Regions from separate parts of the Neobacillus sp. S1115 genome, predicted to be linked through region 2. Evidence: a T-box and tRNA genes for the amino acid it is inferred to sense, from the RefSeq annotation. Region 2 holds a T-box; the other holds one or more tRNA genes.
The links. A T-box is a leader RNA that pairs with one kind of tRNA and senses whether it is charged. The one in region 2 lies ahead of serS (serine--tRNA ligase), so its partner is inferred to be a tRNA-Ser.
Positions count from the first base shown of each region.

Region 1 (4,424 bases), 2.0 Mb from region 2:
TTTTCAATAAGTCCCTTTCCGCATCAACAACAAATTGCGCTCCAGTTTCTTTACTAATTTTAACTAGCTCTTCATAAGTAGTTTTTGGCAATGAGCCTGGTATACTTCCCGCCAAGACTAATAAATCGTTCGCATTTAGTTGGCAAATTTTATCCTTCAGCAAGCCGAAAGCAGTCTCTGATATATCCGGTCCTTTTGCATTAATTTCTGTTTCCTGGCCTGTTTTAAGCTTTATATTAATCCTAGAGTCCTCTACGACCTTCACAAAATCTGTTTCTATATTTTCTTTTTCAAGAAATTGCTCAATATATGCTCCAGTAAAGCCTCCGATAAAACCAAGCGCTTTACTGTTCGTTTCCATTTGCTTTAAAACTCTGGAAACATTAATTCCCTTTCCTCCGGGAAATTTTGCTTCGCTCTCAGTTCGATGTAATTCTCCCAACTGAAAGCTATCAAGTTTCACAATATAGTCAACCGAAGGGTTTAACGTTAATGTGTAAATCATGCTGTCACGACCTTTATTGTGGTTCTATTTAAATATTGATGTCCAATTTCTTCTTCTAGTTCATTTGTAATAATCGAGGCTTCATGAATATCGGCAATTTTGGCAAATGATATTTCCGAAAACTTAGTACTGTCTGCCAGTACAAAAGCCTCCCTTGATAAGAAAACCGCTTTTTGCTTTACCATTGCTTCTTCTTGGTCTGGGGTGGTAAAGCCGAATTGAGGATGAATGCCATTTACACCCATAAAGCATTTGTCAAAACGGTAAAACTCAAGGCTTTCCAGGGCCCCCCGGCCAATTAATGCATTTGTTTTTTGTTTTGCAAATCCGCCAATTAAGAAAGTAGAAATACCTTTATTTAATAACCCCGGTAAATGCATAAAACCATTTGTTACCACGACAATATCGTTTGGCAGGCTATCAATCATTTCAAAAATAGTTGACCCTGCATCTAAATAAATGCAATCCCCTTCTTCCACTAAACCAGCCGCATATTTTGCAATCAACTGTTTTTCATGAAGGTTTTTGGAGGATTTCTCTATCATGCTAGGCTCCTGGAGTTTTCCCTGCAGCCTTGATGCACCACCATGGATTCTTTTTAAAAACTTTTGTTCCTCAAGTTGAGACAAGTCCCTGCGGATCGTTGATTCGGAGGAACACGTTAGCTCCATAATTTCCTGGATTTTAATAATACCCTTTTCCTTTAATAATTGTAGAATAAGCCGATGACGTTCAGGAGTTAACAAGTCATCACCACCTATTTTTTATTGTTATGTTTATATAATACTGTAACCGATTGCAAAAATCAATCGTTTTCAGTCAAAAACATCCAAGTTTTTGACTGATTTTTAGTAAAAAATAAAAAACCCTTCCAAAACCGTTCATATTTTTGCATTCATTAAATTTTTTTCTACCACTCTTATTAGTATTATGCTATAATGATCTTGTCTTTAATTATGCGGGTGTGGTTTAATGGTAGAATTTCAGCTTCCCAAGCTGACGGCGGGGGTTCGATTCCCCTCACCCGCTCCAAATGAGTTGGAGGAGTACCCAAGTGGTTATAAGGGGGCGCACTCGAAATGCGTTAGGACGGGCAACCGTTGCGTGAGTTCGAATCTCACCTTCTCCGCCATACATAGGACTAAAAACGCCAGAGATTTCTGGCGTTTTCTTATTGAAACAAAATATGTCATAATAATAAAGTCAATAATTTATGCAAAGGATGATATAGTTGAATATTACGGGTCATACATTAGAAAAATTGGAAGATCCATTTGGTTTATTATCGGGGGACCGTTACGAGATTTTTCTTGACCTTGATATAGATGAAGAGGATGAACTTTTTTCTGATAACGGTGTTGGGTTAAGGGTCCTTTTTGTAGTGGACGAGAACGGATCAAAAATCTCCAATTATCACTTTTTTGAAAAAGGGAGCGATAAAGTATTTGATTTTGCTCTTGAAGAGGATGAAGAGCAATTAGTTTTTGACTACTGCCAGAGCATAATTAGAGAAGATTAAAAGCAGGGGACTTCCCCTGCTTTTCCTTTTGTTCTAGGAAATTATAAATTAAGTCTTTGCGATAACTTTTTATCAGAATAGACATGTCCAGCTCCAGGCCATACGCCGCTGACCAGGGCGCTTGCGCTTTTGTTCTTGCTACGCTTCTTTTTTGATTTTTGTCGCTGTCTTCTTTCTTGGAGGAGCTGCAGCAGTCTTTTTCGGCTTGGTGCGATCAATTGAGGCCTGAAGGGCCGCCATTAAATCAGTTACATTCGTCGCAACTTCCTTCGTTGCGGCGGTTACTGTGTCTTTTCCTTGTCGTTTTGATTCAATTAATTCCAGCAAGGCAGTTCGATATTCATCTGTGTATTTTTCCGGCTCAAATACGGATGTTAATTGGTCAATAAGCAAAATAGCTGTATCCAATTCCTTTTTCGTTACCTTATCTTCTGAAGGCACATTCGGAACATCCGCAGCCTTACGAACTTCATCTGGAAAATGAATGGTTTCCATGACTAAGGTGTTCTCATAGACGCGAATAACCGCAAGCTGTTCCTTCGATCTTATCACAATTTTAGCTATCCCTACCTTTTGGGATTCCTCTAATGCCTTTCGCAAAAGTGAATAGGCCTTACCTCCTCCCTCATTTGGTGACATATAATAACTTCTCTCAAAGTAAATTGGGTCAATTTCTTCAATTTTGACAAAGTCAATAATTTCAACAGCCTTTTCTTCATTTTCCTTCCGCAGTTTTTCTAGATCTTCCTCATCAAGAACAACAAATTTTCCTTTCGTATATTCATAAGCCCTTACAATCTCTTCTGGTTTAACCTCTTCTTCACAAACAGTACAAACTTTTTCATATTTAATCGGGGCGTGACATTTCTTATGCAGTGTACGCAGCTTGATATCCTTATCTTCAGTTGCCGTATGAAGCTTGATGGGAATGTTAACAAGCCCGAAGCTGATACTGCCTTTCCACATTGTATGCATAAACGTTTCTCCAATCTTTTTGTTATTAGTTTTTGATCTCTTTGAGCTAACATTCCTAAAAACAAATGGAAATGGATGAAAGGCTTGTTTTTCAGCCAATATAATGAAAAAAGAAAGGGCATTTTCCATGAAACCGATGCTCCCCACGCTGACTTTTGATCAGCCTGTTCAGAAAGACTGGCTCTTCGAAGTAAAATATGATGGATTTCGAGCCATACTGGATTGGGATTCAAACGGGATCCAATTGACAAGCCGAAATGGGAAATCCCTATTACCACAATTTCCGGAAATAGAGGATTTTTTATTACAGCATGAAAATGAATTTAAACCATTTCTGCCGCTTCGACTCGATAGTGAACTTGTTTTCCTTGAAAATCCCTATAAAGCTAATTTTTCAGCCATTCAAATACGCGGCCGCTTAAAAGCAGCGAAAAAAATAGGTGAGCAAGCCAAAAATTCCCCCTGCCGCTTGATGATTTTTGATTTATTAGTCCAAAATGGGAAGCCGATGTATGGCCTTGAATTTTTAAAAAGAAAAGAAGAACTGAACAGATTATTTAAAAAAACAGGACTGGAATTAAATGCTGACCCATATAATAAGCAGCTTCTGCAGCCTGTTTTGGCCTATGAGGATTTTTATGAAATATGGGAAAAAGTGGTGCTATACGACGGTGAAGGGATTGTAGCTAAACACGCCTCAAGTATTTGGGAGGAAGGAAAGCGGTCTTTACAATGGCTAAAGTATAAGAATTGGAAATATGTCAGCTGCTTTGTCACCTCCTATGATAAAACAAATGGCTATTTTTATGTGGGGGTATATAAGGATGACTCCATTTTCGGGGTAGGACAAGTTTTGTTCGGCTTTAAACCGGATGAAAAACAGGCCCTTGGGCAAATCTTAAAACAAAATATGGTCAAAGAGGATACCCAATTTATTTTTGTAGAGCCGGCCATCTGCCTGGAAGTGAAATATTTGGAGCTTTATGAAAACCAGCTTCGCGAGCCTCATTTTGACCATTTCAGATTTGATTTGGTACCAGAGGACTGCACCTATGATAAATTTATTTTTCAGCAAAAAAATCTACCTGAAGACCTTGAAATCACTCATCCTGATAAGCCGCTGTGGGACAAGTTCAATATCAGGAAAGCTGATTATATTTTGTATTTAAGGGAAATTTCCCCATATATGCTGCCATTTTTAAAAAATCGCTTACTTACCGTCATTCGCTTTCCGCACGGGATGTTTGGGGAAGCATTTTATCAAAAGAATTGTCCAGATTATGCTCCGGATTTTGTCCATACCCATACAGCTGATGACATTGATTATATTCTCTGCAATAACTTAAAAACCTTGATATGGCTTGGAAACCAGCTTGCCATTGAGTTTCATGTGCCATTTCAAACTACCATAAGCAAGGGGCCAAG
Region 1 covers NZ_AP038275.1:4,312,457-4,316,880, forward strand. Annotated here, with positions in the region: gene pfkB (1-phosphofructokinase) at 1-505, opposite strand, end outside; gene ACZ5B7_RS20880 (DeoR/GlpR family DNA-binding transcription regulator) at 502-1,251, opposite strand; tRNA gene ACZ5B7_RS20885 (tRNA-Gly) at 1,464-1,537, shown strand; tRNA gene ACZ5B7_RS20890 (tRNA-Ser) at 1,546-1,637, shown strand; gene ACZ5B7_RS20895 (DUF6509 family protein) at 1,737-2,024, shown strand; gene ku (non-homologous end joining protein Ku) at 2,163-2,999, opposite strand; gene ACZ5B7_RS20905 (DNA ligase D) at 3,127-4,424, shown strand, end outside.
Region 1: it has a tRNA-Ser gene. The T-box ahead of serS (serine--tRNA ligase) is inferred to sense a tRNA for this amino acid. The anticodon was not compared.

Region 2 (4,424 bases):
AGCCAAAAAGTTAGGCTTAAAGGATTATAAATTTGTAAACTCATCAGGTTTAAATAATGCCGAATATCGTGGCATGCATCCGGAAGGCACCGGTGAAACAGACGAAAACGTCATGTCTCCAAGAGCGGTAGCGAGTCTTGCCTTCCACCTAGTCAATGAATATCCCGAAGTGTTAAAGACGGCAAGCATACCGAAGAAAACATTTCGTGAAGGCACTTCTGACGCAATTAATATGATCAACTGGAACTGGATGCTTCCTTCTTTGGATTATGGATATAAAGGTGTCGACGGACTTAAGACGGGTACCACCGATTTTGCCGGCTACTGTTTTACCGGTACTGCCAGCCGTGATGGCAAACGGTTTATCACAGTTGTGCAAAATGCTAAAGATGCGAGCGGCAAAGGGGACTATAAGGCTCGCTTCGATGAGACTAAGAAAATGTTTGACTATGCATTTGCCAATACAACAAAAGAAACTATTGTACCAAAGCATTATCAGGTAAAGGGCCATAAAACGATACCTGTTATTAAGGGGAAGAATGACCAGGTAAAAGTTTATACAAAGTCAGCCATCAATATGGTCATTGAAAATGGCGAAAAGGAAAATTATAAACCGGTACTGGTATTAGATAAAAATAAAATTAACAAAAAAGGTGAACTAACAGCACCAATCAAAAAAGGTGATAAGGTCGGCTATTTAACAATAGAGCCTAAAAACAGCGATAAGGTCAACTTTTTAACTGAGGAAGGCAAAAGCAAATTACAAGTAGATGTCATTGCAGCCCAAGATGTTGAGAAAGCAAATTGGTTTGTCCTAATGATGCGGGGCATCGGAGGATTTTTCGGTGATGTCTGGGGAGGCATCTCCTCCACTGTTAAAGGCTGGTTCTAATTAGCTCTAAAGAACCTATAAGTAAAATGTTGGAAAGGATTCTTGTCTTGACAGGAATCCTTTTTTGTTGCTTTAATGATTTTATGGAATAAATAATTCGAATCGAATTAATAGGAATTTTCTAAATAATCAACGTTTTTAACGTGGAAAAACAAGGGGGATTTACAAATGAAAACAGGTACGGATCGGGTAAAACGTGGGATGGCAGAAATGCAAAAAGGCGGCGTCATCATGGACGTTGTTAATGCAGAACAGGCAAAAATTGCTGAGGAAGCAGGCGCAGTAGCGGTAATGGCGCTAGAGCGCGTACCTTCTGATATTCGTGCAGCTGGCGGCGTTGCTAGAATGGCAGATCCTCGAATTGTCGAAGAGGTTCTTAACGCTGTTTCAATCCCTGTTATGGCTAAGGCTCGTATCGGCCATATTGTGGAAGCACGTGTACTTGAAGCACTTGGTGTAGACTATATCGATGAAAGTGAAGTATTAACACCTGCTGATGAAGAGTTTCACCTATTAAAGAGTGACTTTACTGTTCCATTTGTATGCGGCTGCCGTGACTTGGGCGAGGCTGCCCGACGTATTGGCGAAGGAGCATCTATGCTTCGTACAAAAGGCGAACCGGGAACTGGCAACATCGTAGAAGCTGTCCGCCATATCCGCAAGGTTAACGCACAGATTCGCAAGGTTGTAAGCATGAACGAAGATGAACTTATGACAGAAGCAAAGCTATTAGGTGCACCATTTGAATTATTGCTTGAAATTAAGCGCAATGGCCGCCTTCCTGTTGTTAACTTTGCTGCTGGTGGTGTTGCAACACCTGCTGATGCAGCGTTAATGATGCAATTAGGTTCAGACGGTGTATTCGTTGGCTCTGGTATCTTTAAATCAGAAAACCCTGCGAAATTTGCAAGAGCGATTGTCGAAGCAACAACTCATTACCAAGACTATAAATTGATTGCTGAACTTTCAAAGGATCTTGGAACTCCAATGAAGGGTATCGAAATTTCTTCATTAGCCCCTGAAGCTCGCATGCAGGAGCGTGGATGGTAAAATGATTAAAATTGGCGTTCTCGCATTACAAGGAGCAGTTCGTGAGCATATTCAATCATTAGAAGCTTGTGGTGTCGAAGCCGTTGCCATTAAACACAAAGAGGAAGTAAAAGACGTTGATGGCCTTATTCTCCCTGGTGGAGAAAGCACGACAATGCGCCGCCTGATCGATAAATATGATTTTATGGATTCCTTAAAGGAATTTGCCCGGGAAGGTAAACCGATGTTCGGTACCTGTGCAGGCCTTATTCTTTTGGCAAAAAACATCGTCGGATACAGTGAGCCTCACCTAGGTGTGATGGACGTTACGGTTGAACGCAACTCCTTCGGACGCCAGGTGGATAGCTTCGAGGCTGACCTCGCTGTGAAAGATGTCGCGGGTGACTTCCCAGCAGTCTTTATCCGGGCCCCGCATATCGTAGAGGCAGGCGAAGAGGTCGAGATTCTTTCGAAGCATGATGGCCGCATTGTTTTAGCTCGTGAAGGGCAATTTTTAGGCTGTTCGTTTCATCCAGAACTAACGGATGACCATCGTCTTACAGCTTACTTTGTTGAGATGGTAAAAGAAGCAAAAAATCAAAAACAGCCTGTATAGATTGGTTGCTTTTGGCAAATAAATATAGTACTCTAAGTTATACAAATTAGAAATATGCAAAAGCAATGAGAGGAACTAGTAACAAGAGATTTATTCTAAAGAGAGCCGGTGGCTGGTGTGAACCGGTGAATAAGACTTGTGAATCCCTCCTCGAGTAGAGTGCGGAACACCTCATCACGAGGCTAGTAAGGACTCTCGGTGAAAAACCGTTACATTTTTAAGGTGGACAGATTCGTCTGTCAACCAGGGTGGTATCGCGGGTTAACTCTCGTCCCTGTTTTAGGGGCGGGAGTTTTTTGTTTGCCCTCGGATAAATAATAAAGGAGTGTTTAAGCATGTTGGATTTGAAGTATTTAAGAGCCAATTTTGCCGAAGTTAAAGAAAAACTGCAGCATCGCGGTGAAGATTTAACAGACTTAGGCCGATTTGAAGATTTAGACGTTAAACGACGCGAATTAATTGTCGAAGCGGAAAAACTGAAATCCAAGCGGAATGAAGTTTCTCAGCAAGTTGCAGTATTAAAACGTGAGAAGCAGGATGCCGATCACCTTATCAAGGAAATGCGTGAGGTTGGCGACCACATCAAGGAACTCGACGATGAACTAAGAGGCGTTGAGGAGACATTAGAACTATTATTGCTTAGCATTCCAAATATTCCCCATGAAACTGTGCCTATTGGCGAGACAGAAGACGATAACGTAGAAATCCGCAAATGGGGCCAGGTCCGCGAGTTCGGCTTTGAGGCGAAACCACATTGGGATGTAGCTGACCATTTGGGAATTCTTGATTTTGAACGAGCAGGAAAGGTGACCGGCAGCCGCTTTGTTTTTTATAAAGGTCTTGGTGCCCGCCTTGAGCGTGCGTTAATAAGCTTCATGCTTGACCTCCATGTCGATGAGCATGGTTACACAGAGATACTGCCTCCATATATGGTGAATCGCACCAGCATGATTGGAACAGGCCAGCTGCCAAAGTTTGAAGAGGATGCCTTTTTAATTGAAAACGAGGACTACTTCCTAATACCGACCGCAGAGGTGCCGGTTACTAATTATTACCGCGATGAAATTTTAAGCGGCGAAGAGCTTCCAATCCGCTTTGCAGCCTACAGCGCTTGCTTCCGTTCTGAAGCTGGTTCTGCAGGGCGTGACACAAGAGGCTTGATCCGCCAGCATCAATTCAATAAGGTTGAGCTTGTGAAGTTTGTAAAGCCTGAGGACTCTTATCAAGAGCTGGAGAAACTGACTGCTGATGCCGAAAAGGTTCTTCAATTACTGGAATTGCCATACCGTGTGTTAAGCATGTGTACGGGCGACCTTGGCTTTACAGCGGCAAAAAAGTACGACATTGAAGTGTGGATCCCGAGCTATGGAACTTACCGTGAAATTTCTTCTTGCAGTAATTTTGAGGCGTTCCAGGCAAGACGGGCTAACATCCGCTTCCGCCGCGACCCTAAGGCAAAACCGGAGCATGTGCATACACTTAATGGGTCTGGCCTCGCGATCGGCCGTACGGTTGCAGCTATTCTGGAAAACTACCAGCAGGATGACGGCAGTGTCGTAATTCCAGCTGTGCTGCGTCCATATATGGGTGGCCGCGACGTCATAAAGCCGTAATAAACAATGTATAACCAAGTTGAATAGCGCCTTTTTTAATGGCATATTAATAATGTTGACACAGGGTTAAATATATGATAAATTAACTTCTGTTGTCACGGAGGAATACCCAAGTCCGGCTGAAGGGATCGGTCTTGAAAACCGACAGGCGGGTTAAACCGCGCGGGGGTTCGAATCCCTCTTCCTCCGCCATCACAAGAAAAAACGCGCATAAAAACTGGAGATAAAAATTCGTTACAATCCTTTGTAACGGATTTTTTATTTTTAAAGAAAA
Region 2 covers NZ_AP038275.1:18,050-22,473, forward strand. Annotated here, with positions in the region: gene ACZ5B7_RS00075 (D-alanyl-D-alanine carboxypeptidase family protein) at 1-892, shown strand, start outside; gene pdxS (pyridoxal 5'-phosphate synthase lyase subunit PdxS) at 1,061-1,942, shown strand; gene pdxT (pyridoxal 5'-phosphate synthase glutaminase subunit PdxT) at 1,944-2,537, shown strand; T-box leader at 2,594-2,816, shown strand; gene serS (serine--tRNA ligase) at 2,873-4,150, shown strand; tRNA gene ACZ5B7_RS00095 (tRNA-Ser) at 4,250-4,342, shown strand.